DNA from 2 places in the Marinobacter sp. CH_CUG1437-1 genome. Region 2 is predicted to be linked to the other one. Evidence: riboswitches for the same ligand, from Rfam matches in the RefSeq annotation. Region 2 holds a riboswitch; the other holds the start of a gene.

Region 1 (14,557 bases), on a different contig from region 2:
AACTAATTCAGAAAGGCTACCACAGGATATGGACCCGCTGAATAACTCTATACACTATACTGCCAATAAAACGTTGCAGTCTGATAACCTGTGAGCTTTTTCCCGGCCCACAAACTTGCATTCAGGATGATCAATGCTCCTAAATAATGAACGGCTTCCCCTGATTCTTGCGCTTGTGGCAGGGGCTGCCATGGTGGCTCTGACAGCCTGGCAGGGTTACCGCTTCTGGCAAATGGAAAGCCAACGAGGAAACTACGACACTGCGCAGCCATTGGTCACAGATCCGGCTGCCAGCCGTGAGCCACCGAGCGTAAACCTGTCGTCCCTGGACCTATTTGGGGCCGCATCGGGTGAAGCCGCGCCGGCGGAAATGGATACCGAGAACCTGCCGGAAACCAACCTCCGATTGTTTCTTCGCGGTGTTCTGGCCGCTGATGGCGAATTCCCCGGCAGCGCTCTCATCGAAGATGACAAAAGTAACACCGAAGCCTACCTGGTGGGTGATGAATTGCCTGGTAATGCCAAGCTGCGCTCGGTCCACCCGAACCGTGTGATCATTGAACGCTCCGGCAAACTCGAGAACCTGTATTTCCCGGAATCCGAGGACCGCAGCGGCATGTCCTTCACCGCCGACGAACAGGAACCGTCCACGCCTGCAACGCAACAGGCTGCCACCCCCTCGCCCTCAAGAGCGCCCGCCTCCGCCACCAGCGATGAGCAGCGCCGGGAAGAAATCCGCCGGCGCCTTGAGCAGCTCAGGGAACGCCTACGGAACAATAACTGAGGCGCGCTATGGAAACGGCCGCTATCCAGATACGCCGCCGTTCCAGCCTTCTGCCGGCGCTGTTATTAGCAGTTTCCGTTGTGGGTGCCTTTGAGCTCAGTTCCCGCCTGATGAACTATGTACAGGAGGAATTCGGCACCGAGGCCCACCAGCGCCTGGAAAACTGGCAGCGCCTTCATGCCCTGGCCGCGAACGCCCCCGTCGACCGGCAGCTTCGACTGGTCAACTCCTTCTTCAACAGGGTTGCTTTCGTCAGCGATATCCGCCATTGGGGCGAGGAAGACTACTGGGCAACGCCAGTGGAATTGCTCACCACGAATGGCGGCGATTGCGAAGATTTTTCGATCGCGAAATATCTGACCCTCAAATCCATGGGTGTTCCCGATGACCAGTTGCGGATTGTGTATGTCAAAGCACTGGAGCTGAATCAGGCCCACATGGTGTTGGCATGGTACCCGGAGCCAGACGCGGACCCGCTCATTCTGGACAATCTTATAAATGACATTAAACCTGCCTCTCAACGCACTGATCTTGAACCGGTTTATAGCTTCAATGGCGAAGGCCTCTGGCTCAATCGATCCGGCGGAGCCCGCAAACGAATCGGGGAAGCGGGACGCCTTTCCCGGTGGCAGGATCTGAACAGCCGGCTGACCGAATCACTCCGGCCCTGACCCCTATTTCAACAAATCGGCTGGCGGCAAATGACAGCGCGACTGGCGCCAAGCGACATCTGCAGGGCGCCCGGACCCGCTAGAATGCGCCACACTGCTTTTTAATCAGGAGAATGAAACACATGCGACGCTGGAACGGCTGGGGCGATGAAGGATTCAACCTGGCAATGCCGGAACAGGGCCAGGATTTTCTGGTTTCGCGGATTGGAATCGGCCGCCCTCTGGCCGACGCCACTCTGGAGTCAGTCTGCGCCAAAGTGCCGGATTCCCGGCTGAAGCCGCCGGCAGAACTGGAATCACTGATCGACACAACCCCGGAAGCAAGGGTGCGGCATGCCCGGGGCCAGAGCCTGGCTGACTGGCTGGCCATGCGCAGTGGCGAATTTGGCGTGTTTCCTGATGGCGTTGCTTTCCCTACCAGCAGCGACGAAGTTCAGGCTTTGCTCGCCTGGGCCGCCGAGCAAACCATTCACCTGATCCCCTATGGTGGTGGTACCAGTGTGGCTGGGCATATCAACCCGCTCGACAAAGGCAAGCCCGTGCTTACCGTGGATATGGGCAAGATGAATCGCCTGATGGATCTGGACCGGGAAAGCCAGATCGCAACCTTCGGCGCGGGTACGCCTGGCCCACTGGTCGAGTCCCAACTCCGGGCCCACGGCTTTACCCTAGGGCATTTCCCACAGTCGTTTGAGCTGTCCACCGTGGGCGGCTGGGTGGCCTCCCGCTCCAGTGGCCAGCAATCCCTCCGCTACGGACGAATTGAACAACTGTTTGCTGGCGGCCGGGTCGAAACCCTGCAAGGCACCCTTGATCTGCCTACCATTCCGGCTTCCAGCGCCGGCCCGGATATCCGCGAAATCATTCTGGGCTCCGAAGGCCGCATCGGGCTGATCACCGAAGTGAAGGTTCGGGTAACCCCGCTTCCCGAACACGAAAGCTTCCATGTGGTGTTTTTCCCTGACTGGAACAGTGCCCGGACTGCCAGCCGCCAGCTGGTGCAGAACCGCACGCAGCTGTCCATGCTCAGGCTCAGCAACGCGGTAGAAACCGAAACACAGCTCGCCCTGGCCGGTCATCCCAAACTGATCGGCATGCTCGAGCGCTTTCTGTCACTCCGTGGCGCAGGCACTGGCAAATGCATGATGACCTTCGGCATCACCGGCACCCGGCGCCAGACCCGGAACGCCCTCAAAGAGGCCCGAGGCATCTGTAAGGCCCAGAATGGCGTCTATACCGGCACCCGGCTCGGCGATAAATGGGCAGCCAAGCGTTTCACCATGCCCTATCTGAGGGAAGCCCTCTGGCAAATGGGCTACGCCGTCGACACTCTGGAGACGGCCACCGATTGGGACAACGTCGATAATCTCCTGGGATTGATCGAGACCAATCTACGGGAGGGACTGACCGACCAGCAGGAGAACACCCACGTATTCACCCATTTGTCGCACTTTTACAGCCAGGGCTGCAGCATTTACACCACGTACGTGTTCCGGGTGGCCGACAGCTACGAGGAAACACTCGCGCGCTGGCAAAAGCTCAAGACCACAACCTCTGAACTGATCGTGAAAAACCGCGGCACCATCAGCCACCAGCACGGTGTTGGCAAGGATCACGCGCCCTATCTGCCGGTGGAGAAAGGCGAACTGGGAATGCTCGCCATCCGATCCCTGTGCAACACCTTTGACCCCAATACCATCCTGAACCCGGAAACCCTGGTGAAGTGAGCACAACGCCGAATGGGAGCCTCGTTATGACCCGGACTGAAAGCCTCAATGCGCTGCGTTCAGGGACAACCGAATATGATGTGGTGGTGGTCGGCGGCGGCATCACCGGTGCCGGCGTGGCGCGGGAAGCAGCAGGCAGCGGCCTGCGCACCCTTCTGGTGGAACAGAAGGATTTCTCCTGGGGCACCTCCAGCCGCTCCTCCAAGATGGTCCACGGCGGCCTTCGGTACCTGGGCAGCGGCCATTACGGTCTTACCCGGGATGCTGTGCGCGAGCGGGAACGGCTGATGGCGGAAGCACCGGGGTTGATTGACCCCCTGCGCTTCATCATGCCGCATTTCAAAGGCCAGTTCCCCGGACCGCGCCTGTTTCAGACGCTGCTCCGGGTTTACGACTTTATTGCCCGCAATCGCAGCCGCCACTTTCTGACCCCGGCGGAATCCATTCTCTGGGTGCCTGGCCTGACCAGCGAAAAACTTGCCGGCGCTAGCGGTTTTACCGACGCGGTTACCGACGACTCCAGACTGGTGCTGCGCCTGATTGCCGAAGCCCGACGTGATGGAGCCCTGTGCCTGAATTACACCCGGGCGATGGAAGTAAAGCGCAGCGATGACGGAAAGGTGTCTGGATTACTGATTCAGCCAGAAGAAGACGATACGCCCATCATGATTTCCGCGCCCCTGGTGATCAATGCCACGGGCGCGTGGGCCGACCGGCTGCAATCGAGCCAGACCAACGGGGACACCATGCACATCCGGCCGTTGCGCGGCAGCCATCTAGTCCTCCCGTGGTCCTGCCTGCCGGTGTCCTGTTCCGTTTCCCTTTTCCATCCTGAGGATGGTCGTCCGGTGTTCGCCTTCCCCTGGCTCGGCACAACCGTTCTCGGCACTACTGATATTGATCATGAAGGCGATCTTGATCAGGAACCGGTTATATCCCCAGGAGAGACCGCCTATCTGCTTGAGGTCGCGTCACGGCTGTTTCCGGGAAGCCCCATTGCCCGCAAGGACATTCTCTCAACCTGGGCCGGGGTGCGGCCCGTGGTAACCGACGGCACGGGCAAAGCGCCCTCGAAGGAAAACCGGGAACACGAACTCAGGGTAGACCGGGGCCTGGTCAGCATTGCCGGGGGCAAGCTCACCACCTTCCGGGTTATCGCCCGGGAAGCGCTCAACCGGGGACTTGGCGAAGACGCCGCCACGGTTCTGCGGCCAGAATCCGAGCCGGTATTCCAGCCAGAACATGGTTCGGCAAGACCAGCCGCGATCGGCCATCAGTGCTGGCAACGGCTCCAGGGGTTCTATGGCCCCTTGCTTGACGAGGTTCTTGCAGCTGGACCATTGGAAGCTGTTAATGCACACCAGGCTTCCGAATTGCTTTGGGCAGAGCTCTGCTGGGCCTGCCAGAAAGAAGATGTGCGGCACCTGGATGATCTGCTCCTGCGTAGAACCCGATTGGGCCTGGTGCTTCCGAAAGCGGCCGAAAGCCTTCTTCCGGAGATCCGCAGGCACTGCCAACCCCTGCTTGGCTGGGATGACGAGCGCTGGGACGATGAACAGGCCCGCTACCTGTCGATCTATCACAATGCCTATTCGATGCCGTCGGGGGAGCCGTCCGATGCCGGCTGATCCACTGATTCTGGCCATCGACAATGGCACCCAGAGCATTCGCGCGCTGTTGTTTGATACCCGCGGCAACCTTGTGGGCAAAGGCAAGCAGGAAATCGAGCCCTACTTCTCGCGGGAGCCCGGCTGGGCCGAGCAGCATCCGGATTATTTCTGGGAGCAGCTCGGGGAAGCCTGCAAGCTACTTTGGAGTTCCACGGAAGCTACGCCAGACCGGGTTGCCGGGGTCACCGTGACCACTCAACGGGGCACCGTGATCAACCTGGATGCAAACGGCCAACCTCTGCGCCCTGCGATCATCTGGCTCGACCAGCGCCATGCCAGAGTTGATGGCCCGGTCAAAGGGCCCTGGGGATGGCTGTTCAAACTGGCCCGGCTGGAAGACACCATCAACCGGTTTCGGGAAAAGACCCAGGCTAACTGGATTGCCCAGAATGAACCCGAGATCTGGGCAAAAACCCGACACTTTCTCTTGCTCTCGGGCTACCTCACGTACCGGCTAACAGGAAAATTCAGGGATTCCACCGGAAGCCAGGTTGGATACCTGCCCTTCGACTACAAGAAGCACCGCTGGGCCGGCCAACGGGATTTCAAATGGCAGACCATGCCGGTCGAGCGTTCCATGCTGCCTGAACTGGTAGCGCCCGGGGAAACATTGGGGCATCTGACCGACGAAGCCTGCCGACACCTCGGCTTGCAAAAAAGCCTGCCCGTTATCGCAGCCGCCTCCGACAAAGCCTGCGAGATACTCGGGTCCGGCGGGCTGACCCCAGACATCGGTTGCATGAGTTACGGCACCACCGCCACCATCAACACCACCAGCAAGCGCTACGTGGAACCTATCCGGCTGATGCCGCCCTATCCTTCTGCACTGCCCGGTCACTATTCCACGGAAGTGATGATCTACCGGGGTTTCTGGATGGTGAGCTGGTTCAAGCGGGAGTTCGGCCTTCGGGAGAGGAAAATCGCCGAAGAAAGGGGCATTGAGCCCGAAGCGCTGTTCGATGAACTGGTCAAAGCCGTTCCCCCCGGATCCATGGGCCTGATGCTCCAGCCCTACTGGTCGCCCGGTGTTCGTCAGCCGGGGCCGGAAGCAAAAGGCTCGATCATTGGATTCGGGGACGTTCACACCCGCTCGCACATATACCGCGCGATCCTTGAAGGCCTTGCCTATGCGCTGCGGGAAGGAAAGGAAAAAATCGAAAAACGAAGCGGTGTGAAGATCCGGAAGCTTCGAGTGGCAGGTGGCGGCTCCCAGAGTGATGCCGCCATGCAGTTAACCGCCGATGTGTTCGGATTACCGGCCGAGAGGCCTCATACCTATGAAACCTCCGGGCTCGGTGCCGCCATTGATGCGGCGGTAGGCCTGGGCCTGCATCCGGATTTCGATACGGCAGTGACAAACATGACCCGGGTTGGCGACGTTTTCCATCCCAACGAAGAAACCCGGGCCCTGTACCAGAGGCTCTATTCAGAGGTGTACCTGCGGATGTACCCCCAGCTCCAGCCCCTCTACCGGAAAATCCGGGAGATTACCGGCTATCCCCGGTAACACGCTCCGCGACCATTTCAGCGGTAATTGCGGAGAGGGTCCAGCCAAGGTGGCCGTGCCCGGTATTGTAGAACACGGTTGGCAGGCGCCCTGGCCCAACCCTGGGCATCATGTTCGGTAGCATTGGCCGCAATCCGGCCCAGGGAACTACCTTGCGAGTACAGACTCCAGGGAAGCACTGCTCAACCCAACGGGTCAGCGGGCGGATTCGGTCGTCCTTGATGTCGCGGTTGTAGCCGCTGAACTCGGCAGTACCGGCAACGCGGAAACGGCCATCGCCCAGGCGACTGGTGACGATCTTGGTGGCGTCATCCAGCAGACTGACAGTGGGTGCAGCCTTCTGCGAGGCTTCGTCTTCCAGCTCTACGGTAATGGAGTAACCCTTCACAGGGTAGATATTCACCCGGTCACCCAGCTTCTTGGCCAGCCCACGACTGCCGACACCGGCACAGATCACCACGCCGTCGAAGGTATCCCGGGTTTGCTCGGTGCCGTCATAAGCGGTCACCCAGGCATTACGCTCATCGGCGCTCAGCTCGGTCACGGTATGGCCATAACAGGTTTTTACGCCAAGGCGCTGGATGGCGTCGGCCAGGCCGTTGGTGAACTTGTGAATGTCACCTGTGGAGTCACTCTCGGTGAAAAAGCCACCGTAGTAGGTACCGGCCAGAGTCGGCTCGATGGATTTCATTTCCTCCGGGGTAACCGAACGGCGCTCAAGGCCGCCAGCGGCCAGAAGCCGAGACACTTTGGCGGCGTGATCGAAGCCGGCCTTGTCCCGGTAGATGTGCAGGATGCCCTGCTTCTTCAGATCAAAATCGATGCCCTCTTCCTGCGCCCAGGCAAACAGGTGGTCGCGGGCAGCAATGGCCAGACGGGCGGTTTCCGTGGTGTTTTTCTCGTACTGGGGAATTGCGGCGATGAACTCGGCGAACCAGCTCAGTTTATGCCAGGAAGGCTTCGGGTTGACCAGCAGTGGCGCATCACGGCGGGACATCCACTTGATGCCTTTCATGACGGTCTGCCAGTTGTTCCACACCTCGGCGTTAGAGGCAGAGAGCTGACCACCGTTGGCGAAGGAGGTTTCCATCGCCGCATAGCGGTGTTTCTCGTAAACCGTAACGTCAAGCCCGCGCTTGGCAAGGGTGTAGGCTGTGGTAATACCGGTAATACCACCGCCGATAACTGCAATTCGCTTCATTCCAATCTCCGTGAGCGCCAAGGGTTTCCTCCCTGCTCGACATGGCAGAAAGCACCCCTTCCGTCACGGGACCTGAGAGATTCACGGTCGGTTCAACAAAACCAGCCGCTTGCTCCTTCGGTGTGCCGACTGACGCGATTGTCGACAGCTCTTCGGAAAGTATTCATGTCAGCGGTCCTTTTGCCTGAGAGTTTCCGGGGCAGTTGCTCCTTCGGCGCTGATCGCAAGGGATTCAGTCTCTCCCGCAGACATGTCTGATTGGTAATAAAACCCAACCCACGGGCCTAAACATAGCAAATAACCCGGAGCCAGGAAACCAGCCGCTGCAAAGCATTCACCCTGCCACTAAGCAAATCAACTAGATAACACGCCGGCCCCGAACTATGATCAGTTCAATCGCATCATCGCTTTGCGGTGCACCAGTCGCTAACCAAGAGGATGCTTACCCGCAATGGGACAAAGACAAGGATTTCGATCAGCGATAGAAGATGGTGAAAGCAGGTTCTACGAGCTGATTGAGAGTCTGCCGATGATCGCTGTCCAGGGTTACGACAGACAGCGCCGGGTCATTTATTGGAATGATGCCAGCGCCCGTCTTTACGGTTACTCTCGCCAAGAAGCACTCGGACAGTTACTGGAAGACTTGGTCATTCCCGATCACATGCGTGACGGCGTGATTGAAGCGCATCGCGACTGGCTTGAAAACAACATCAGCATTCCTTCCGACGAACTCGAACTCAAGCATAAAGAAGGACACCTGGTTCCCGTTTACTCCAGCCATGTCATGATCAAACAGGAGAGCGGCGCCTGTGAGATGTTCTGTATCGACATCAGCCTGGAAGAACAAAAACGTGCCAGAGATGAGCTATACCGGCGAGCGAGTTTTGACGACCTGACCGGATTACCGAACCGGCATTTCATGGAAGCGGAGTTGTCGAGCCGACTCGACGAGGCAGATCGCCTGCAACAGGAACTGGCGGTCGTTTTCATCGATCTGGACAATTTCAAGATCATCAACGATACGCTCGGCCATCATCATGGTGACAGCCTTCTTAAAGCGGTGGCGGAAACCTTGAGGGCCGAACTACGGGGCGGCGACCTGCTGAGTCGCTTTGGTGGAGACGAATTTGTTCTCCTGATCTTCGACTTCGATGGTCCCGAAGCTCTACATGAGCTGATTTGTCGTTTGATTGATGCCCTGGAACATCAAGTCCACCTGGAAGGCGACTGTTACCAGGTTACCGCCAGTTTCGGTGTCAGCCTGTTTCCGCACAATGGCTCCACCGTTGCGGAGCTTATGGGTAATGCAGATGCGGCCATGTACCAGGCCAAAGAAACCGGCAAGAACGGCCTCTGTTTCTATACCCCGGATATCAATGATCGACTGGTGCAATACCAGGAAATCACCAACCTGCTCCGGGACGCCCTGAACAACGATGGCCTGGAACTGGTGTTTCAGCCCCAGATCAGCCTTAGCGAACGGAAAAGTGACTCCTGCGAGGCCCTTCTTCGGTGTTTTGATGGACAATCACGGGCCGTTTCGCCCGCCATTTTTATTCCGGTGGCAGAGAAGTCCGGCCTCATTAACCGGATTGGCGACTGGGTGATCGAAGCGGCCTGCAAACAACTCCACGCCTGGAAAAGAACGCCTCTGGCCAACCTGCGGGTTGATATCAACCTGTCGGGACGTCAGCTCACGAATCCGCACCTTGCCAACCATATTCTTGAAACCCTCGAACGCTATGAGCTGGAGCCGCACCAGTTAGGGGTCGAGCTGACCGAGAATGAAGTTTTTGGCAGTGATGAGAACCAGACCAGACAACTCGAAAAACTGAAAGAGGCTGGCTTGCACATTTCCATCGATGATTTCGGCACCGGATACTCATCGCTCGTCTATCTCAGAAAACTCCCGGTCTGTGGCATAAAAATCGACCGGAGCTTTCTCCAGCATGCGATGCAGAACAACGCCGACATGGCCATCATGGAGGCCATGATTACGGTCGGGCACAGTCTGGGTTTGAGCGTGCTTGTGGAGGGCGTCGAGACGGATGAACAGGCCCAGCTGGTGACAGACCTGGGCTGTGACCTCGCCCAGGGTTTTCTGTATGCCAAGCCGATGCCGGCCCAAAAGATGGAAGAGTTCCTGGCAAGCTTCTGAGCAGAAAACCTTATCCCTGCTCGTATTCCCGAACCAGCTCCTGCAAGAAATACAGCCCGGCAGAACTCAGGAAACACCGCCCTGCACCGGCACGAAACAGAAGATGGCGTTTATCGAGGTAGTCCAGCGCTTCCGGCACGCCTTTTTCGAACCGGGCTGCCCTGAGGATCTCCTGATACTCCTCATCGCTCGCCAACGCCGACAGGTCTTGCTCATTCAGCCCTGCATCGGGGCGCCCCAGGTATTCAAGATCCCGACCGCTGCGCGCGAAATAGCGCCCGATCAGCAGCAGGATCACCTGCACCCGGAAGGCGTTTTCATCGTGTTCCTCGTTCTCGTCGTCACTGCTCTCCTTGAGAAAGAAAAACGCGCCGGTTTCGTTGAACACCAGTTCGCTGCCCAGGTGCTCGTAGAAGGTCCGGAAATGGGACAGATGGTTGTACAACAGGTTGTAAAGCGGGTTGGCTCGCAGTTCGGAACGGTTGCTGTCCCACACATCACGCACAATCACCCGGCCGGCCTGGAACTCCCGGTAGATCGCGGCGCTCTGGGCCGGCAGGATCTGCTCGAAGTTGCTCGAGCCCTGGGTTTGATCCACAGATTCGGTGGTTTCCATCGCATCAGAGAAATCAGGCATGGTGTTGCTCTTCTTGGTTGACCGGGACGTTTCTTTCAGTCGTTTCCAGACGGCGCTTGCGGTAGACAAACTGCTCGCTGTCCGATGACTGATCCAGGATTCGGAAACGGTTGGTGGTGACCACCTGCAGGCCCTCCGGCGGCGAATTGACCAGCCGATTCAGGGCCGCCAGCAAATCCGGGAAGCGATAGCCCGGAATAAAGCCGTCCAGACGGCCGTGTAGCTCCCGTACCAGATCGAGTGTTGGCCGAAGCTCCAGCGTTTCCAGCCATTGATAAAGCTGGTTGATGCGCTGGACATCGATTCGGGTATGACGACCACTGCCCTCCACTTCCTGTAGAACCGGAACCTCGGCCTTGCGACGAAGGTCGTTCAGGCGAAGCTCCAGTTCGCTGAACAACAGCTGGTAGTAGCTGGACGATTCACCGAAGGCATAATGTTTGGGGCGCTGCTGGGCCCGCAAACCCACCAGAAAGCCGGTACTGCGGGCAAAGTCACCACCTTCCAGCCACTTTCGTTTCAGGCTGAGGGTCTCGGTTTCGCCCTTGAGTTCCTGCAGCTTGCCGTAGAAATGCTCCATGGCGTTGTACTGGACCATGCCCTGGCGAGTCTTGCGCAGGAAGTGCTCCACCTCCTGAGCCACCACCTGAATGGGTTTGTACAGGGCGTTCAGGCTGATGGAGGAACGGAACAACTGGTCCGCCAGGCTGTGATCACCATGACTTTCCAGCAGCCGAACCATGGCTTCCAGGGTCTCAAACAGGTTGCTGCCATCTGGCAGCCGGGTATCCGGGTTCAGGAACACCAGGGTTGGCTTGATGTGGCGCTCGTAGAGGGTAACGATCTGCTCAAACAGGTTCTGGCGGAACTCCAGGAATTTCTCCGGCGCCCGGCTGGCGTCGCCGGACAGATCCGCAAGCTGGGCACTGATGGTCTGCATACGCAACACGTTCTGGCGCAACAAACCAATCAGCTGACTGACCCGCTCGTTCAGATCATCCCGCAGTTCAGTATAGTCCGGGTCCGCGTCGCTGAAGCTGCTGGTTTCCAGCCGATTGCGCACATCCCGCAGGGTTACCAGATGACCCCGCAGGCGGGCATCCGTCAGTTCCTGGTACAGCGAGGCGTTACAGGCCCGCATCAGGTTGATCAGGGCATCCTGGAACACAAGACGCCGCTCGCCCTCGGCCTTGATGATGTCAATCACCAGGCCACTGCGGAACAGATTGTCGGTATTCAGCGCAAAACGCACACGATCCCGGTCGGCGTTGCCCAGGGTGCGCGTGTAGTCCATCACCTCTGCCACCAGATCGCTCTCGCGGATATACCGGGCTTCGTTCCGGTCCATTCGCTCAATCATCCGGAACAGGATCTTCGGGTGCTCGAACAGCAGCCGGGTGGTATCCAGGGTGCTGAAGCGTTTACTCATCCACCGGCTCCATCAGGCTAGCCTGGGTCTGGTCGGCCCAGTGGCTCATGGCCTCGCCGTTGGTGAAGCCTTCGGCCCCGCCCCAGAACACCAGAGTTCGCTGAGGGCTGTAGGGCCGCGCCGTCCGCATCTGGCCTACTTCCAAATGCCGGCCGATCAGGTAGATCACCTCCGCGCTGGCACTGTGGGTGGCCGCAGAGAACAGGTTGAAGCCTTGCTTGCGGAGACGCTCCAGCAGTGACGGCATCTGGCTAATGTCCACGCTGGCCAGCTCATCCAGCACCATGGGGAACGACAGCTGCACGCCCGGGTACAGCACCCGTTTCAGCAGCCGGTACACCAGCTCCAGATTGATCAGTGCAGTGGTGGAGGTGGACTGGCCTTTTTTGTCCAGGCTCGCGGCGTTCTCCTTGCGAGTGCGGTAGGAAATGCCGGTGATCACCTTGTCCATGGTCAGGCGCTTACTGCCGCCCTCCCCGAAAAAGTCCGCCACGAACACCCGCAAGCGATCGTAGAACGCATCGGACTGCAGCTGGTTGCCATACGGGTCGATGTTGTTGGCTTCTTCCACCAGGTTGCGGAATTTCGGATCGGTGTGGATGTCCACCCGGATTTCCACCAGATCGTTGATCCGCACGCCCTCCAGCTCGCGGTTGAGCTGCGCTTCGAAACGGGCAACGTGCTCGTGGTTGGATTTCAGGGCCTGCCGGTAGCTGGCTACGGTTTCGTTGTGGATGCCCACCTGCTGCTCCAGCACGTTCCAGCGTTCGGCCATGCCGGCAAACAGGTCAGAGAGGCTTTTGAAGGTTTCCCGGATAACCGATGACGCGGGGCTGTCTTTCTGCAATTCGCCTTCGGTATCTTCATGGATGCCCAGATAAACGAACTGACGAAGGTGGTCGAGGATGCTGCGCCGACGCTCTTCCAGGTCGTCCAGCTGGGTTTGAAGGTCGTCAAATGCAGCTACGGACACCCGTTCGATGTCCAAAGGCTGTTCCGCTTCCACCGCTTTGAGATGCGGGAATCGATGCTCCACGGTGCCGACGCTGCGGCTGAGGCCCGCCAGCTCCCGCTCCCTTTCTTCGATCCGCTCTTTCTCGGCTCTGGCCTTGGCGGCTTTCTGCTGCACCGCATCCTGCTTTTCCTGCTCCAGCCGGGCCTGTTCTTCCAGTTTGGCCAACTGTTCTTCGGCCGCCTGCTTCTCCTCAGTGGCATCCCGCAGGGTGGTCGCGGTGGCCGGGTAGCGCTGGAGCGTTTCGAGATCCTTTTCGATGGCTCGGATCTCTTTCTCGGTGCGCTCGATCAGCCGTGGCCGATCATGCTCCTGATTGGCGGTGTCTGCCAGCTCCGCCCGCTCCTTTTCCAGGCCATGAAGCTCGCCTTCCATATGCCGGCGCTGCTCTGCAAAGTCGGTCTGCCGGGCCGGCTGTGCCTGGTATTCCGTATCGAACCAGTCAAAGCCTTTATCATTGGGCACGAACAGCCGGGCGAAAGCCTCAATGGCAGCCTTGCTGTCGGCATCCAGATCCCGGCCCGGGCTGGCCATCACTAGGCGGGGGTCCACGGCCCGAAGCGGTGCAGCGGTAACTTCGTCCAACTGGTTCTGCAACTGCCAATGCTGCTTGCTTTCCCGTTCCTGCAGGGATTCCAGCTTGCGCTCAAGCTCCTGTTTTTTCTTCTGGATCTGCTCCAGCCGAATTTCCGCCTGGGCGGCGCTTTTCAATGCGGCCAGGTGGCCTTTCCTGCTATCGAGTTCCTCCTTCTGGATCTCCTCGATTTCCTGCAGGGTCATTTCTCCATATTGGGAGACGAGCAAATCGCCATCTTTCTGGTTCTGCTCCGCCTGTTTGATACGCCGATCAGCGGAACGGATCTCGCCCTTCAAGCCGCTGGCGTCCTGCTCAAGCTTTTTCAGAGCCTGCAGCACATGGCGCAGGGTCTCGTTCTGTTCATTGAACGCCTCCACTGCGGCTTTGCGTTTTGCACCAATGTCCTGCAACGCATTGCTCACACCATCCCGAAACGCGGCGAAATCGTGCTGGCTGCGAAGCAGCGTCTGGTAGGCCTGATAATCCTTTTGAAGCCTTTCAAACCGCGAACGCTCTTTCTCGATCCGGTTAAGCTGGGTTTGCTGCTGCTTCAACTGGTCATGGCGGTTCAGGAAGTCGTCGATGTTGAAATCAAAGGCATCGTCGGCGAATTTCTTGTCTGCCTCGATGATGCTGGCCACCGCATTGGACATGGCCTGATCGTCTGCCTTCATCTCAAACAGCAGCAGGATCAATGTGCGCAGCGACTGCACCCGGCGTTCGTCGGACTCACCCAGGGGCAGCACGGAATAGCGCACCGCATCGGCGTTCATCAGCTCGCTGCTGTACAGCATCTGTTTGAGTTTGGCCGGGTCATTCACCAGCCGGGTTTCTTTGGAACGCTTTTTCAAAGCCTCGGACAAACGGCTGAACGACAGTTCCGGCACCGCCTGGCCAATTCCGTCCTCATCATCCCCGTCCCAGAACAACGGGCGGAGTTGATCGTAACCCACCGGCACAAAGGCGCGGCCATAGCTGAGCTGGCTCGCGCTGTCCCGATACAGAATCTGGCAATGCACACCGGCCGGGTTCTCGGCTTCCATGATCAGGAAACTGAACTGGCTGGGAAAATAATGCTGGTAACTTTCCTCGTTGGTGTAAAAGCTACCGGCACTGGCATTACGGAAGGCAAATTTCTTGCGGCTGTTCTTAAAGGTGTTTTCCGGCAGCAGAAACAGACGCAG
Region 2 (14,557 bases):
TCGTCGCGCTTTTTACCTCCTTGCCTGCTGCCTTTGTGGCAGTCCTGGCCGGCCTGGCCCTGCTAGGGGCCATTGCCAATAATCTGTTTGCGGCGCTCGAGGATGCGGGCCAGCGGGAGGCGTCACTGATTACGTTTATCGTGACGGCTTCCGGGCTGTCGCTGTTCGGGTTGTCCTCTGCCTTCTGGGGCGTGGTGATTGGTTTCGGATGCCATGCAATCGCACGAACCGGCCCAGCTAAACCCAGGTAAACGGAGTCCAAACGAAGAATATGATAAGCATGAATACATGCAAGGAGATGTTATGAATCAAAGTTTGGCTGCGATTGTAAATGCGCGGTTGCAGGGGCGGGAAGGTTTGTACCGACTGGCAATTGCCGAAGACCGATTCAGCGAAATCACGGCTCAGGAAGCGCCGGAGAAAGCTTCAGACAACGAGCTGGATGCCGGCGGTAACCTGGTTGTACCGCCGTTCGTTGAGCCACACATCCATCTTGATGCGGCCATGACCGCGGGTCAGCCCCGGTGGAACCAGAGCGGTACCCTGTTTGAGGGTATTGAATGCTGGTCCGAGCGCAAAGCCAGCCTGACTCATGATGATGTGATTGGCCGGGCTGAGCAGACGCTGAAGCTGTTCGCCGATAACGGAATTCAGCATGTTCGCACCCATGTGGACGTCACAGACCCCAAGCTGACGGGCCTGAAAGCCATGCTGGAGGTGCGTGAGCAAACCGCTGACACCGTAGATCTTCAGATTGTCGCTTTTCCCCAGGAAGGTCTCTGGTCATTTCCGCAGGGCAAGGAACTGATGGAGGAGGCGGTGCGTTTGGGCGCCGATGTGGTCGGTGGCATTCCTCACTTTGAATTCACCCGTGATTACGGCGTTGAATCGGTCCAGTGGCTGGTGGCGTTGGCCCACAAGCATGATCTTCTGGTGGACGTGCATTGCGACGAGATCGATGACCCCGAGTCCCGCTTCCTGGAAGTACTCGCTGCCGAGGCACTCAAGTTGGATTATGGCTCCCGGGTTACTGCCAGTCATACCTGTGCCATGGGCTCCTATAACGATCATTACTGCAGTCGGCTGTTCCGGTTGTTGAAAAAATCCGGTCTGCGTTTTCTTTCGATGCCTACCGAAAGCCTGCACCTGCAGGGGCGATTCGATGGTTACCCGAAACGTCGTGGCCTGACCCGTGTTCCGGAACTGTTGGATGCGGGACTTAAGGTAGCCTTCGGCCAGGATTCCATTCGTGATCCCTGGTACCCGCTGGGCAATGGCAACATGCTCCGTACCCTGGATGTTGGTCTGCACGCCTGCCACATGCTGGGTATGGGCTGGATTGACCGGTCGCTGGAGCTGATTACCGACAATGGTGCTGCGGCACTGGATTTAGAAGAATACGGTATTGAGGAAGGTCTTCCGGCTCGTTGTGTTGTGTTGAATGGCCAGTCGCCGTACGAGGTTCTGGTGGGGCAGTTGCCTGTGCTGGCGTCGGTACGTGATGGGCGGGTTTTGGTGAAGCGGCTTTAACCCTTCGAGTTCTGGTATCGGCCGCCAGGCCAGACTCGAGTCGTGGAGACCGCGCTATACTGTAAGCACGGTTCGTAACCCGGTGATGAATCCATGCGCAAGATAGATTCCTTAGCGTATTGGCAGAAGCAAGGCCCAGAGTTTTTTCGAGAGCTTTCCAGCTTTGGTGCCATGCCCGACGCGGTTATAAAAAAGCTCCTGGAAGAGGGGCGCGTGCTTAGCCTCAGTCCCGGCGACTCGCTTTACTCTGTTGGCGACCGAAGCGAGGCATTCTACATTGTGCTCAGCGGCAGAGTTGGTACCTGGATGCCGAGGAAAGATGGCGGCATGACCCTTGCCCGCTCTCACGAGCCGGGTGACGACATGGGGTTTGTCCCCATGATTGCGTTGGCAGATAGGCCTGCCAGTACCAGGGCCGATGAAGCATCGGTTGTTCTGGAAATCAGCTGTGTCCAGTTCCTTGATTTCCACCAACAAGATCCGGATGCCTTTGGTCTGATGCTCCTGAACCTCGTTCGTGGTATGGCCAGATCCATCATTACCATGGCGAGCGTGTTGGCGGAACAGGATGAGCAACTGCATCGGATGTATTCGGCGCCGTTCTCGCATCGCTCCAGATAAGCTGGCCCGCAATATGAGTAATTTCATGGGATTGTTGAGGACGCGGATATCAGACATTTTGATCGTTTCTTTTCTTCGTAAACTGAGCTAATTTAGCTTCCTAACATTCTTTTTTGGGCCACTGAACTTTTAAATGAAAACCGGTGTTTATGCCAATCACTCTCTCTACTCAACGGTAGCACTTCTAGCTGCCGGGCTGCGCCGTATTCGCCATTCCTTTCGCTGAATTCGTCGAAGAATCGTCGAATTCGGCGAGACCCTCTGAACACATCCTTTAACTTATTCTTGGCTTTCAAGCCTCAAGGAATCGGTATGTCTGAACGTCCAGCTATTTATGTGTTGGAACAGGATTTTGATCGTTTATCCGCCATGTTGGAGAAACAGCCACATGGCAATGAAGCCGCCCAGGCGCTTGCGCTCGAGCTTGATAGAGCAACTCTGGTGGATGCCGCGAATCTGCCTACCGGCACCGTCACCATGAACTCCTTGGTCCATTTTAAAAATGAAAGTAACGACGCGGAGTACACGATGAGGCTCGTTTACCCGAGTCAGCGAGAGGCAGACGAGGAATGTGTGTCCGTTCTGGCTCCAGCGGGTGCCGCCCTCCTGGGGCTTAGGGTAGGGGACCGTATTGATTGGCCATTCGCCGGCAAGAAGCAGCTTCGTCTGAAAATCATTGATGTAACCCAAGCAAACTGAACAAGGAAGACGCATGAATCAAACAGGCACCCTTGGCGAGCTGTACGAGCAGATCGTCCTTAGAAATCCAGCGGAACCTGAGTTTCACCAAGCAGTGTTGGAGGTCCTGGAATCACTATCGCCAGTCATAGAGAAACATCCCGAGTACAAGGAAGCGAAGCTCCTCGAGCGCATTTGTGAACCCGAGCGGCAGATCATTTTCCGGGTGCCGTGGGTGGATGATTCTGGCACGGTACAGATCAATCGGGGGTTCCGGGTTGAATTTAACTCGGCTCTTGGGCCGTACAAAGGGGGCTTACGATTTCACCCTTCCGTCAATCTGGGCGTGGTTAAATTTCTTGGTTTCGAGCAGATATTCAAGAATTCCCTGACCGGCATGCCGATTGGCGGAGGCAAAGGTGGTTCGGACTTTGACCCCAAAGGGCGATCTGACAACGAGATCATGCGGTTTTGCCAATCCTTCATGACTGAACTGTATCGGCACATTGGTGAGTATACCGATGTGCCAGCAGGCGATATTGGTGTGGGAGCCAGGGAGCTTGGTTTCCTGTTCGGCCAATACAAACGTCTGACCAATCGCTATGAATCCGGTGTTCTGACCGGCAAGGGCCTGGGATGGGGTGGTGCCCGTGTCCGCAAGGAAGCAACGGGCTATGGCACAGTTTATTTTGTGCGGGAGATGCTGGCCGCTCAGGGGATAGACCTTGAGGACAAAGACGTGGTGGTCTCTGGTTCTGGAAATGTTGCGATATACGCGATGGAAAAGGTCCAGCAGTTCGGGGGCAATGTGGTCGCCTGTTCCGATTCGAGTGGTTACGTTTATGACCCAGCCGGCATCGACGTTGCGCTGGTTCGCCAGATCAAGGAAACCGAACGTGGTCGAATCAGTGATTATGCGGCTCGTCGGCAGAATGGCAGTGATTTTGTTTCCGGAGCGTCTATTTGGGAGGTGCCCTGCAAAGTGGCCCTTCCATGCGCAACTCAGAACGAACTGACAAACTCAGACGCGAAAGCGTTGATTCGTAATGGCGTCCTGGCCGTCGCCGAGGGTGCCAACATGCCGTGTACCCCGGAGGCCATGAAATTGTTCCGCGAGGCAGGCACCTTGTTCGGTCCTGCAAAAGCCGCAAATGCCGGTGGCGTCGCAACCAGTGCTCTGGAAATGCAACAGAACGCCTCCCGAGATTCCTGGAGTTTCGATTACAGCGAACAGCGCCTGAAAGACATCATGACCGAAATTCATCGGTCCTGTTTTGAAACCGCGGAAGAATACGGCCGGCCGGGGGACTATGTGTTCGGTGCAAACACGACGGGGTTCTGTCGGGTGGCTGATGCGATGCTGGCGTTCGGGGTGATTTAACACCCCATGCCAGCTTCTTAACTTTTTAGACTCATGTGTTCTCGCAGGAGAGAGGGCCGTTGGCCCCGCCGAAGGCGCAAACTCCCATAAACGCTCAGGCAAAGGTACTGCGAGGCACCGTTCAAAGCCGTCTGGAGAGCGACTGCCAACGCAGTCCACCGAAGGGGCAAGCAGAGCCGGGCTCTGTAAACTCTCAGGTATCAGGGACAGGGGGAGAGGCCGCAGAAACTCAGGAGTCCTCTGTGCTCATCTCTATCTATATGATTGCCATTACCGCCGAAGCCATGTCAGGCGCACTCGCTGCCGGGCGTAGAAATATGGATCTCTTCGGCGTTGCTGTTATTGCCTTTTTCACCGCGCTGGGTGGCGGAACTGTCCGGGACATTCTCCTGGGTAATTTTCCAGTTACCTGGACCCAGCACCCACGCTATATCTACATGACCATTACAGGTGGGCTGGTAACGATCGTGATCGCCCGCTTTATGCGCCACCTTCGTCAGCTATTTCTGGTGCTGGATGCCATAGGCCTCGTGGCCTTCACGGTTATTGGTTGCAATGTTGCCCTTGAGCTGGGTTATGACACAGTCGTTGTTGTGATGGCCGGCATCACCACCGGCATTTTTGGCGGTATCATCCGCGACATCCTGTGCAACCGGACCCCGCAGGTATTGCGCCATGAACTTTACGCCAGTGTTTCACTGGTGGTCGCTTTTCTGTACCTGACTCTGCTTCGTCAGGGCGTGGATGAGAGCGTGACCCTACTGGCCGCATTCAGCCTGGGCCTCCTGCTCCGTATGGCCGCCATTCGCTGGCGCTTGTCGCTGCCAGTGTTCAGCTATTCGCAGGCCCGCTGGGAGTGAGGGCTCCTCGGCTTCTTGTTTGCGGAATCTGGAGCAATCGGGAGTTGGGCCAGCGTGTGATTATCTCTCGCGAAACGCTTGCTTGATGTGCTCGGCCAGAACGTCGCTGGCATTGTCCCGGCCCGCGCGCTTCACCAGCATCACTTGATAATCTGCCAATGGTGGCAGTGATTCATGAGTAAGAAGGGTGAACGGTGGCCGGATCAATCGCTTCGGAAACGCTGTAATGGCGAGGTCCGCCATCATGGCTGCCTCCTGGCTTGCGCAGTGATCACAGGCGTAGGCGATTCGATAGTCGATTCCAGCGTTATTCAGAGCGTTCAGAGCGATTCTTCGCCATGTACATCCATGTTTTGCCAAAGTGACAGGTAGTGGTGTTCGTAGGACTGCATCGCCATCTTCGCGACCCACCCACACCAGCGGTTCGGTGAGAATCGCCTCACCTCGCGAGGCGGAACCGGGTTCTCCGCCCATCACGAGGGCGAGATCAAGCTCTCCCTCATCAAGTTTTGGGATTAAATCCATGCTATGGCCTACCGCAACGTCGACCTGAACAGCGGGGTAGGACCTGGCAAACTGAGCCAACACATTGGGCAGGATGTGTTCTGCTACCGCGTCAGTGATTCCCACGCCCACGCGCCCTTCCAGGGTGGGCGCCAAAAATTTTGAAACGGCTTCGGCGTTGAGCTTGAGGAGGCGGCGACTGTAGCCCAGGAGCATTTCACCCTCCGCATTGAGTCGCACGGATCGCGCCTCGCGAACAAACAGCGTTTGTTCGAGCGTGGCCTCCAGGCGCTTGATCTGCATGCTCAACGCCGAGGGCGTGCGGAATAGCTTTTCGGCGGCCCGGGTAAAACTGCCGCATTCAGCGATAGTGACAAAGGTTCGCAACACATCGCTGTCGAGAAGCGGTAGTGCGGCGCGATTGAGCTTCCTGGTTGACTGCCTTTCCATTGCTCCACCTTTAAGAAAAAGTGAACGGTCAGTCTAAAACTTTTCGTTTGATTGATCCAACTGGAAGTAGCAAGCTAACAAAAGAGGTCGCGACCCTCTCATTGAAAAATCACTTGGCATGGGTGCCCGGTCGTTGCACGGGACGTTTTGCCAAACAGCAAATGAAAGCGGAGGCACGCGATGAACCAAATAAACCCAACCGAACAAGCCCTCCAGGCATGGGAGAAAGCGAATCAATTGGAGCTACCTCCAGAGCCACCCGAGCTGTTGTTCTACATGCCGGCGACGCCACCCAGGAACTTCTTGAGGGCGTTGGACAGAGGGTGGTGGCTATGCAAGCGTCGGTGGCTTTTCCGGCGCCACATAGTGCCACTGCTGGCCTTTGGCAAAGAGGTAGAGCGGGCGATCGGCCTTCGGCGAGAGGACATCCTCTGGGCCAACCAGCTCCCGCTGACGGTCGATGTGATCCAGGCATTAAAAGCTCGAAAAGAGAAGGTCTCCTAGTCAAGAAAGACAGGAGCACTTGGGCTTCGGACATATGAGTTCCGGGCCCTTCAGGCGCGAATCCGTTTAATCGTGTTGAAACTAACCGGGGATATACTTCCCCGGTCCTGGCGCTCGTGAAATACCGGGAATTTATTAATCGAGAGGTAGCATGAATCCAGTATCAGGGTCCGGTGTCTTTTTGTTGTCTGCAGCGTTTTCGGCCATTTTCATGGGAACGATTGGCGCGATTTCTGTTTTCGCGGGTGCCGGAGCGGAAACGGTCACCTTCTATCGGCTGTTCATCGGAGCGGTCCTGATGGCGGTGTATCTGCTCGCATCGGGTCAACGAGCAAAGATTTGTGTGTGGCCTGGAACCAAGGTACTTATGACTGGGGCTTTCCTGGCCGGTTTTGTGGTGTTTTATATATTGGCGATGGATTTCACCGCGATGGCGAATGCCGTCATGGTGCTTTATCTGGCGCCAGTAACGGCGTCTATAGCCGCCCATTTCTTTCTTGGTGAGCGCCTTACGTCTGCGAGTGTCGGGCTGGTCGTATTCGCCCTGCTCGGTTTTGCCATGATGATGGAGTTCGATTTCAACCTCAGCGGTCGTGCGGAGGAAGCAATCGGTCTTGCTTATGCGTTTTGCGCCATGCTCTGCTACTCGGCGTTCATGCTGACCAATCGGTCTATTGACGAGCGTGTGCATGTTTTCACTCGCAGTGGTTACCAGATGTTCGCCGGGGCCCTGTGTATGCTGCCATTGATGCTGCTGGAGGCAGAAACCATCTCCAATGCGCAGTGGGGCTGGTTGATTGCCGCCGGTGTGGTGCCGGGTTTCCTGGCTATCATGTTGGCCGTAATTGCTCTGAATTCCCTGCCCGCGGCCACGTTCGGCACGCTGGCCTATCTGGAACCGATTACCGTAGTGGCACTTGCCTGGGTGCTTTTCGATCAGAGCCTCAACAGCCTCCAAATGGCCGGCTGCGCCCTGATTATTCTTGCCGGGATTGCGCAGGCGTTGTTGATGAACCGACGTTGGGGAGCTGAGGCAGCATCGGAAATGCCAGCGGGTCTCGATTCCAGAGTCTCCTGAGGAATTTTTTATCAGTTCACCCGGCTTTACCCCTTCCAGCTGTGCAAAGAGCCTCGACTGACTTGGAGAATGATATGAAACAGATCAAAGCGTTTATTAAGTATGCGCTTATGAGTGCAACCCTGATCGGCCAGAGCATGACCGCGTTGGCCAGTGAGCACCCTGCGGTCGTCGAGTCCCTCATAGATCGCGGCGTAACGATCAGCGGTACCTTCGATGCGCCGGGTGGCATGACCGGCTATGTTGGAAGTATGGAAGGCTGGCCGGTTGCCTTTTACCTCACCACAGACAGGCAACATGTAGTTGTCGGTCCGATGCTGGACTCCAACGGAGTGAACCTGACTGAGTCCAAGCTCCGGGAACTGGTTTTCGAGCCGGACAATGACCCCCGCCTTTATTAGGTGTTGGCGGGGGGCAATCATATTGCTTTGATGAGCCAGGGAGGAGAGCAGCAATGAGAACCATACTCCAGGTAGATTTTCCGTATGAGGGCCCTTTTGGCGATGAGATGGCAAGTTCGATGGCCGAGCTTGCCGAGTCTATTGCCAGGGAGCCGGGGTTCCTCTGGAAAATATGGACAGAAAACAGCGAGACGTGCGAGGCAGGTGGTATCTACCTGTCCGAAGATGAGGGCAGTGCGAGGGCCTATCTGGAAAAGCACACGGCCCGGCTGAAGGAATTTGGGGTGCCGAGAGTGAATGGCAAGGTATTTCAGGTGAACGAGCAGCTGTCTGCCATCGATCATGGCCCGATTTGAGGCATGTTTGTGGGAATGGCTAAGCGCTACTGACAGAGCTTCCGAAGTTTAGCCAGACTGGTTCCTCAGGTTTATCGGCTAACGCAAGTCCTGAACTTGCGATAGTTAGGCAAGCGCCCCAGAAAAAGTTCGCTCCTAAACAAAAGCGAACATTCGCGAATCTTTAATTTTTTCGTTTCCCGCTTGAAATAAGACAAACATATTTTCTTCATTTCCTAGGAGCGCGTTTTGGGATCACATCGCGGGCTGTTCTCCCCCAATTGGGACCGACTTCGACACGAATGTCCCGAGCAGTTATTTCCTCACCGCATTCGGAGCAAGTAGTCACCGGAGACATGCGGTGGCCGCAGGATTTATGGATGTGTATCAGGGGAACCCCACGCTCATCGGTCATGTAAGTGTTGCCCCAATGCACCAGTGCCATGATTACCGGGTGTAGGGCTAGCCCTTTTTCGGTCAGCCGATATTCCTCTCGAAGTGGTTTTTCCTGATACGGAACTTTGGTCAGTACATCGTTCTCAACGAGCTTTTTCAGCCGGTCCGTTAAGACATGACGGGTAATGCCAAGCCGGCTTTCGAACTGATCAAATCGACGTACTCCCAGAAAACAGTCCCGCAGGATGATGAGTGTCCAGCGATCACCGACAACAGCCAAGGCTCTGGCCACTGAACATGGCTCTTGATCCAGCTCTTCCCAACGCATTTCTTAACTCCTCTTGGATTCCGCCTTCAGTTTAACTTGACAGGTTCCAAAAAGGAACTGACTATTAGTTAGTTCCAAAAAAGAACCCAAATGTAGCAAGGGGCAAAGAGTTATGACAAATGACGAACAACAAGTGGCTGTAGTGATCGGTGCCGGCGACGCCACTGGTGGGGCGATTGCACAACGATTTGCCAGAGAGGGCTATTTGGTCGTTGCAACAAGACGTCATCAGGACGCCTTAGCTCCGCTCGTCCAAAAGATTGAAGAAAATGGCGGTAAGGCCATCGGACTGGGCTGCGATGCTCGTGACGAAGAGGCTATGTGCGGTTTGTTCTCAAAAATTGAGTCAGAAATCGGTGAAGTAGGTGTTGTGGTGTTCAACATCGGTGCCAATGTTCAGTTTTCGATTACCGAGACAACCGGACGTGTTTACCGAAAGGTGTGGGAAATGGCCGCATTCGCGGGATTCCTTGCTGGCAGGGAGGCGGCCAAAGTCATGCTGCCGCGGAGCCGGGGAACCATCATCTTTACGGGTGCTACGGCTTCCATGCGGGGCGGTGCCGGTTTTGCCGCGTTTTCCAGTGCCAAGTTCGCCTTGAGAGCCCTGGCTCAGAGTATGGCCAGAGAACTGGGACCCAAAGGTATTCACGTGGCGCACTCAATCATCGACGGTGCGATTGACACCGCCTTTATCCGCGATAACTTTCCAGATCGCTACGCGCTTAAAGCGCAGGGCGGTATCCTCGATCCCGACCATATTGCAGAGCAGTATTGGCGGCTCCACGAACAACCCAGAGACTGCTGGACCCATGAACTGGACCTCCGGCCCTGGATGGAAACCTTTTAAGGAGTGACGCCATGACTCAAATAATTGATTTCTATTTTGATGTGGGAAGCCCTGCCAGTTACCTGGCCTGGACACAGCTGCCCGCGCTGGCTCAAAGAGCAAACTCGGATATACGCTGGAAGCCCATGCTGCTGGGGGGCGTCTTCAAAGCTACCGACAATCAGTCGCCAGCGATGAATCCAACGAAATCCCGCTATACACGCATGGATATGGAACGTTTTGCTCGGGCTTACGGTGTGACCCTGAACTTCAATCCCTATTTCCCGATAAACACGCTTTTACTGATGCGGGGTGCCGTTGGCTTTTTGGGGGCTCAAGAGTTCCATCGGTATCTGGAAGCGGTGTTTCGCGCGATGTGGGTTGATCAGAAGAACATGAACGACCCCGAAGTCGCGGCTGACGTGCTGTACCAGGCAGGATTCAATCCCGACAAGGTGCTGGCTCTTTGTGAAGACCCGTCCGTAAAGGCGGAACTCAAACAGTTCACCGAAGAAGCGGTGGAGCGTGGTATCTTTGGCGCTCCTACGTTTTTCATTGGGGACGAGATGTTCTTCGGACAAGATCGAATGCCACAGTTGGAAAATTACCTTTCAGATAGGCAGGGGGCAGAGTTTTGAACGCTTCCCCGGGCACCTATGATCGGCTGATCAATCCTGTCCTGATCGCCGGGTGCATTATCATTCTGGTCAGTTTTGCGGTTCGCGCATCGTTCGGGCTGTTCCAGTTGCCGATTGCCCTGGAGTTTCAATGGCCCAGGGAGTCGTTTTCACTCGCTATTGCGATTCAGAACCTGTTCTGGGGCATCGGGCAACCGATCTTTGGCGCATTCGCGGAACGCTATGGGGATCGAAAGGCGATTCTGGGCGGTGGCGCTTTTTACGTCGTCGGGCTGGTGTTGTCAGCATTTGCCATTACCCCTGGGCAACACCAGTTGCTGGAAATGCTGGTCGGTTTCGGCATTGCCGGTACGGGGTTCGGGGTCATCCTGGCAGTCGTCGGGCGTGCGGCTTCAGACAAACACCGGTCGATGGCGCTCGGGATTGCCACGGCCGCAGGCTCTGCCGGCCAGATTGTCGGCCCCCCAGTGGCCAACGCTCTCCTCAGCGAGATGCCCTGGCAGTCGGTTTTTATTGTCTGCGCAGGCTTTATCATGCTTTCCATGATGGCTTTGTTGCTCATGCGAGCACCGAAGCCACAGAAGCCCACGGGAGACGAAGAACCCATGGGTGTTGTCATCAAGCGTGCGGTGCGAGATCCGTCGTTCCTGTTTATTTTTATCGGTTTCTTTTCCTGTGGCTACCAACTGGCCTTTATCACTGCACACTTCCCGGCCTTCATTACGGAAATGTGCGGCCCGATTGCCCCGAACAGCCTGCTCTACACGCTTGGGGTAACGTCGGCTTCCGGTCTTGGCGCCATTTCCATCGCACTGATTGGGTTGTTCAATATTGGCGGAACACTGTGCGCTGGTTGGCTGGGGAACAAGTACTCCCGGAAATACCTGCTGGCCAGCGTCTACCTGCTGAGAACGCTCGTGTCGGCGGCCTTTATCATGACCCCGATCACCCCAGAAACGGTGGTGCTGTTTTCCGTTGCCATGGGTTCGCTCTGGTTGGCCACCGTACCGCTGACATCGGGACTCGTCGCTCATATTTACGGCCTGAAATACATGGGTACGCTCTACGGCCTGGTATTCTTCTCCCATCAGTTAGGCGGGTTTTTAGGTGTTTGGCTGGGTGGTGCGATGTATGACATCTACAACGACTACACTCTGGTTTGGTGGGTTGGCGTGGGAGTGGGAGCTATCTCAGCGGTCATTCACTTGCCGGTTAAGGAGTATCCTTGGTCCCAGCGAGACAAGACAGCGCTGGCCACTTGATCCAGCCTTGCCTCATTCATCTTTCTGAGAGTGTGCGCAGCAGAGTCAGTCTCACGTGAGCGGAGATGGTTTATGCCGCCAATTTCTTACTTGAAGCCAATTGTCGCTTGACCTCCTATGGTCGCAGCTGCGACGGACTGGAGCCGTATCGCGCCTGGATGAATGTGATTCAGTGCTTTCCGGTGTGAAAGAACCCTGGCCGAAAACAGACCACTGACAAAGCCCAAAAAGAGATAAGAACAGGAGGAATCTCACGTTAAATTTGTGAGACATTACTCCGACTAACACAAAAGTAGCCGTCCAGCCTAAATGTTCGCTTTGCGACCAACGGTCGCATTTCAGTCCAACTCTCGTTTAGGTCTTAAGCTAAATATATTAAATGAATTGCTGCTGACTAACGGAGAGGGCGAACAAAGAGCGTGTGGAGGCTTCGTCCTAGAGCGCCTTGAGTATCAAAAACTGAGGTGGTGACTGCGCCGACCCCTCCGGAATCGATTTGTGTCCGAGCATCCATCCCGACCCAAGGACCTTCGGGGAGTCGGTGCATATTCAGAGTGAGATCGACAGGCACGAAGCTCCAGCTGTTGATATCCAGTTCGGCGCTGATACCGTTGGCCGAGTCCAGCATCAATAGCAGCGCATCGAGGCTATGCGGGGTTGCATCTTTAACCAAGGGGATTCTTGGGCGGGCCCACACCGTGGCCGGCCCTTGCCTAGAAAAGCAGCCTTCGGTGAAGCGCCACTCAATAGCTTGGGCGTAGGGAAAGGGCCCCATGCCGCTGAAGTAGCGCTGGGGTTGCTCCTCTGGTAGATCGGGGGGAGTGAAGGGATCTGGCACTGGTTCTAGACAATTGGGTTGACGCTCAAGCAGCCATGCATGGGCCAAAAGGACAGTTCGATCATTACACCTCATTTCAGCCTGAAGAAGTTCAATTCGCTTGCCAGGCCGTAGGGTCCTGACGGTAATTTCGCAGGGTTCGACAGGAATAGGCCCTAGAATCTCAGCCGTTATTCGGGCTATCTCTAACTCGGGCGGTGCAGGATAGGAACGAAGAGCACGGGAGATCAGGGCGATGGGAGGGCCGCCGTGCTGGGTGAGTGATGACCATGGGCCGATTGTTGCCTCGGTGGGCAGGAAGCGCCCCTCATCTTGCTGATGATAGAAGGCGTCTGGTAGTGAGAAAGGGCTCATGGTTGCTCCTTCAGTCTTTTTATTTGCTGAGCTATTGAATTATTTCGTCAGTTTTTAAAAAAAACTATTCCCATTTCAAGTATGCATCGTTATAGGCAATATCGCCTGCCACATACAGCAGCAACAACGCCATACTCAAATTCAGGAAACGAAAATAGTGTGGCTGACTAATCCTTTTTCCCAGACGTGCACCGATCAGCAGGTATGCGCTTGGCGCACCGAACGCTAGAATCGATAACAGTAATGACCAGATCAAAATCGAGCTGCCAGCGATCTCCGCCGCTGGGAACTGCACGGTCACGATAGGCAAAATAGCAATGTAGGACTTAGGGTTGAGCAACTGCATAACTAGCCCGGTTCTGAAACTCAAATTGCTAGCTGGGGCTTTTGACTGTTCTGTGGAGTTCTCTAAAGAGGGGTTGATGCTGGCTTGAGCGATCGTGTACGCCAAGTAGGCAATATAGAGACTGCCGGCACAGCTGATAAATAGTTGGTAGTTTGGGTTCACCAACCAAGATCCGGTATATCCGAAGACAAGGAATAGCAGCAGCATGGCGAACCCAACACCCATACTGAAGCGTAAGGTAGAACCGACCTGAGAATTGAGACCGGCATTCAGGCTTAAAAGATTTGACGGGCCGGGTGTGTACATAATGCCAAACGCGTACGCTAGCATTTCAATCATAGTGAATACCCTGGAATTAGAAAAAGAAATTGGGGATTAACGACGTTGCCCAATCGTTGCTGTTTTAGTAACGAGGTTTAGATCAACCGCTGAGAAAGTGTTGCTGATATTCTCTTGGCGTGGTGCCGTAGATCGGTTTGAACCGGCGGTTAAAGTGACTGAGGTCGCTGAATCCGTAGTTAAATACAACGTCATCAAGCGAGACGCCTGACTCCAGATCTTCACGAGCACGGTTGATTCGGCAATTGAGAACATATTGGTGTGGCGTCATGCCAAATTGCTGCCGGAACATGCGCAGGAAATGGTATTTTGAGAGGCTTGCGTGTTGGCTTATTTCATCCAGAGATAAATCTGTCTGGATATTCGCATGGATAAAATCTCGGGCTCGAAGCAGCAGGCTGTCGGTCTTTCGGCCGCTGTTATCGAGGGCGAGGCTTTCATGACGCTCCGCGACACGTGCTGCCAACTGATAAAGCTCGCACTCTTGCTGAAGCTCACTTTCGGCGTGAGTTTCAATCAACAAGGCAATATTGAGAATATGCTGACGTAACAACGGATCATCCAACAGGGTATCCTTGATTCGGAAATCACTGCTTTGCTTTACACCTGCACTGCGAAGCATTGGTTCCAACTGGTCAGGATGTATATAGAGCATGCGGTACAGCAGTGCATCATCCACACCTGAATGACCATCATGTACCTCACCTGGGTTGAAGATGATGATATTTCCTGGGTAGCTGCGATGAAACGAACCACTGGCAAAGAAATCCTGACGGCCAGCCAGTGTTACGCCAAACGAATACTCCTCATGAGCATGTTTCCCATAAGAAAAGTCCCTCATCTCGGCTTGCAATGCAGTTACCTGATCAAGGTGTTGGCTTTTAGCAT

Evidence for each region. A riboswitch is a leader RNA that binds a small molecule or an ion and turns the genes downstream of it on or off. The one in region 2 is predicted to bind glycine.
Region 1: it holds a riboswitch for glycine, as region 2 does, so the genes downstream of both, WA411_RS05805 (D-amino acid dehydrogenase) here and WA411_RS00470 (trimeric intracellular cation channel family protein) in region 2, are expected to answer to the same signal.

Annotation. Positions count from the first base shown of each region.
Region 1 is NZ_JAYMEW010000002.1:83,509-98,065, forward strand. It holds gene WA411_RS05780 (type II secretion system protein N) at 134-784, shown strand; gene WA411_RS05785 (transglutaminase-like cysteine peptidase) at 793-1,455, shown strand; gene WA411_RS05790 (FAD-binding oxidoreductase) at 1,578-3,182, shown strand; gene WA411_RS05795 (glycerol-3-phosphate dehydrogenase/oxidase) at 3,209-4,810, shown strand; gene WA411_RS05800 (FGGY-family carbohydrate kinase) at 4,800-6,359, shown strand; gene WA411_RS05805 (D-amino acid dehydrogenase) at 6,340-7,560, opposite strand; glycine riboswitch at 7,723-7,815, opposite strand; gene WA411_RS05810 (putative bifunctional diguanylate cyclase/phosphodiesterase) at 8,012-9,718, shown strand; gene WA411_RS05815 (condensin complex protein MksE) at 9,729-10,355, opposite strand; gene WA411_RS05820 (hypothetical protein) at 10,348-11,784, opposite strand; gene WA411_RS05825 (hypothetical protein) at 11,777-14,557, opposite strand, start outside.
Region 2 is NZ_JAYMEW010000001.1:90,809-105,365, reverse strand. It holds gene WA411_RS00495 (benzoate/H(+) symporter BenE family transporter) at 1-251, shown strand, start outside; gene codA (cytosine deaminase) at 304-1,530, shown strand; gene WA411_RS00485 (Crp/Fnr family transcriptional regulator) at 1,624-2,151, shown strand; gene rnk (nucleoside diphosphate kinase regulator) at 2,464-2,850, shown strand; gene gdhA (NADP-specific glutamate dehydrogenase) at 2,864-4,210, shown strand; glycine riboswitch at 4,245-4,330, shown strand; glycine riboswitch at 4,332-4,430, shown strand; gene WA411_RS00470 (trimeric intracellular cation channel family protein) at 4,453-5,070, shown strand; gene WA411_RS00465 (LysR family transcriptional regulator) at 5,131-6,024, opposite strand; gene WA411_RS00460 (hypothetical protein) at 6,205-6,528, shown strand; gene WA411_RS00455 (DMT family transporter) at 6,680-7,606, shown strand; gene WA411_RS00450 (hypothetical protein) at 7,681-8,007, shown strand; gene WA411_RS00445 (monooxygenase) at 8,061-8,363, shown strand; gene WA411_RS00440 (winged helix-turn-helix transcriptional regulator) at 8,572-9,066, opposite strand; gene WA411_RS00435 (SDR family oxidoreductase) at 9,179-9,913, shown strand; gene WA411_RS00430 (2-hydroxychromene-2-carboxylate isomerase) at 9,925-10,530, shown strand; gene WA411_RS00425 (MFS transporter) at 10,527-11,792, shown strand; gene WA411_RS19075 (thioesterase family protein) at 12,187-12,984, opposite strand; gene WA411_RS00420 (LysE family translocator) at 13,049-13,669, opposite strand; gene WA411_RS00415 (AraC family transcriptional regulator) at 13,752-14,557, opposite strand, start outside.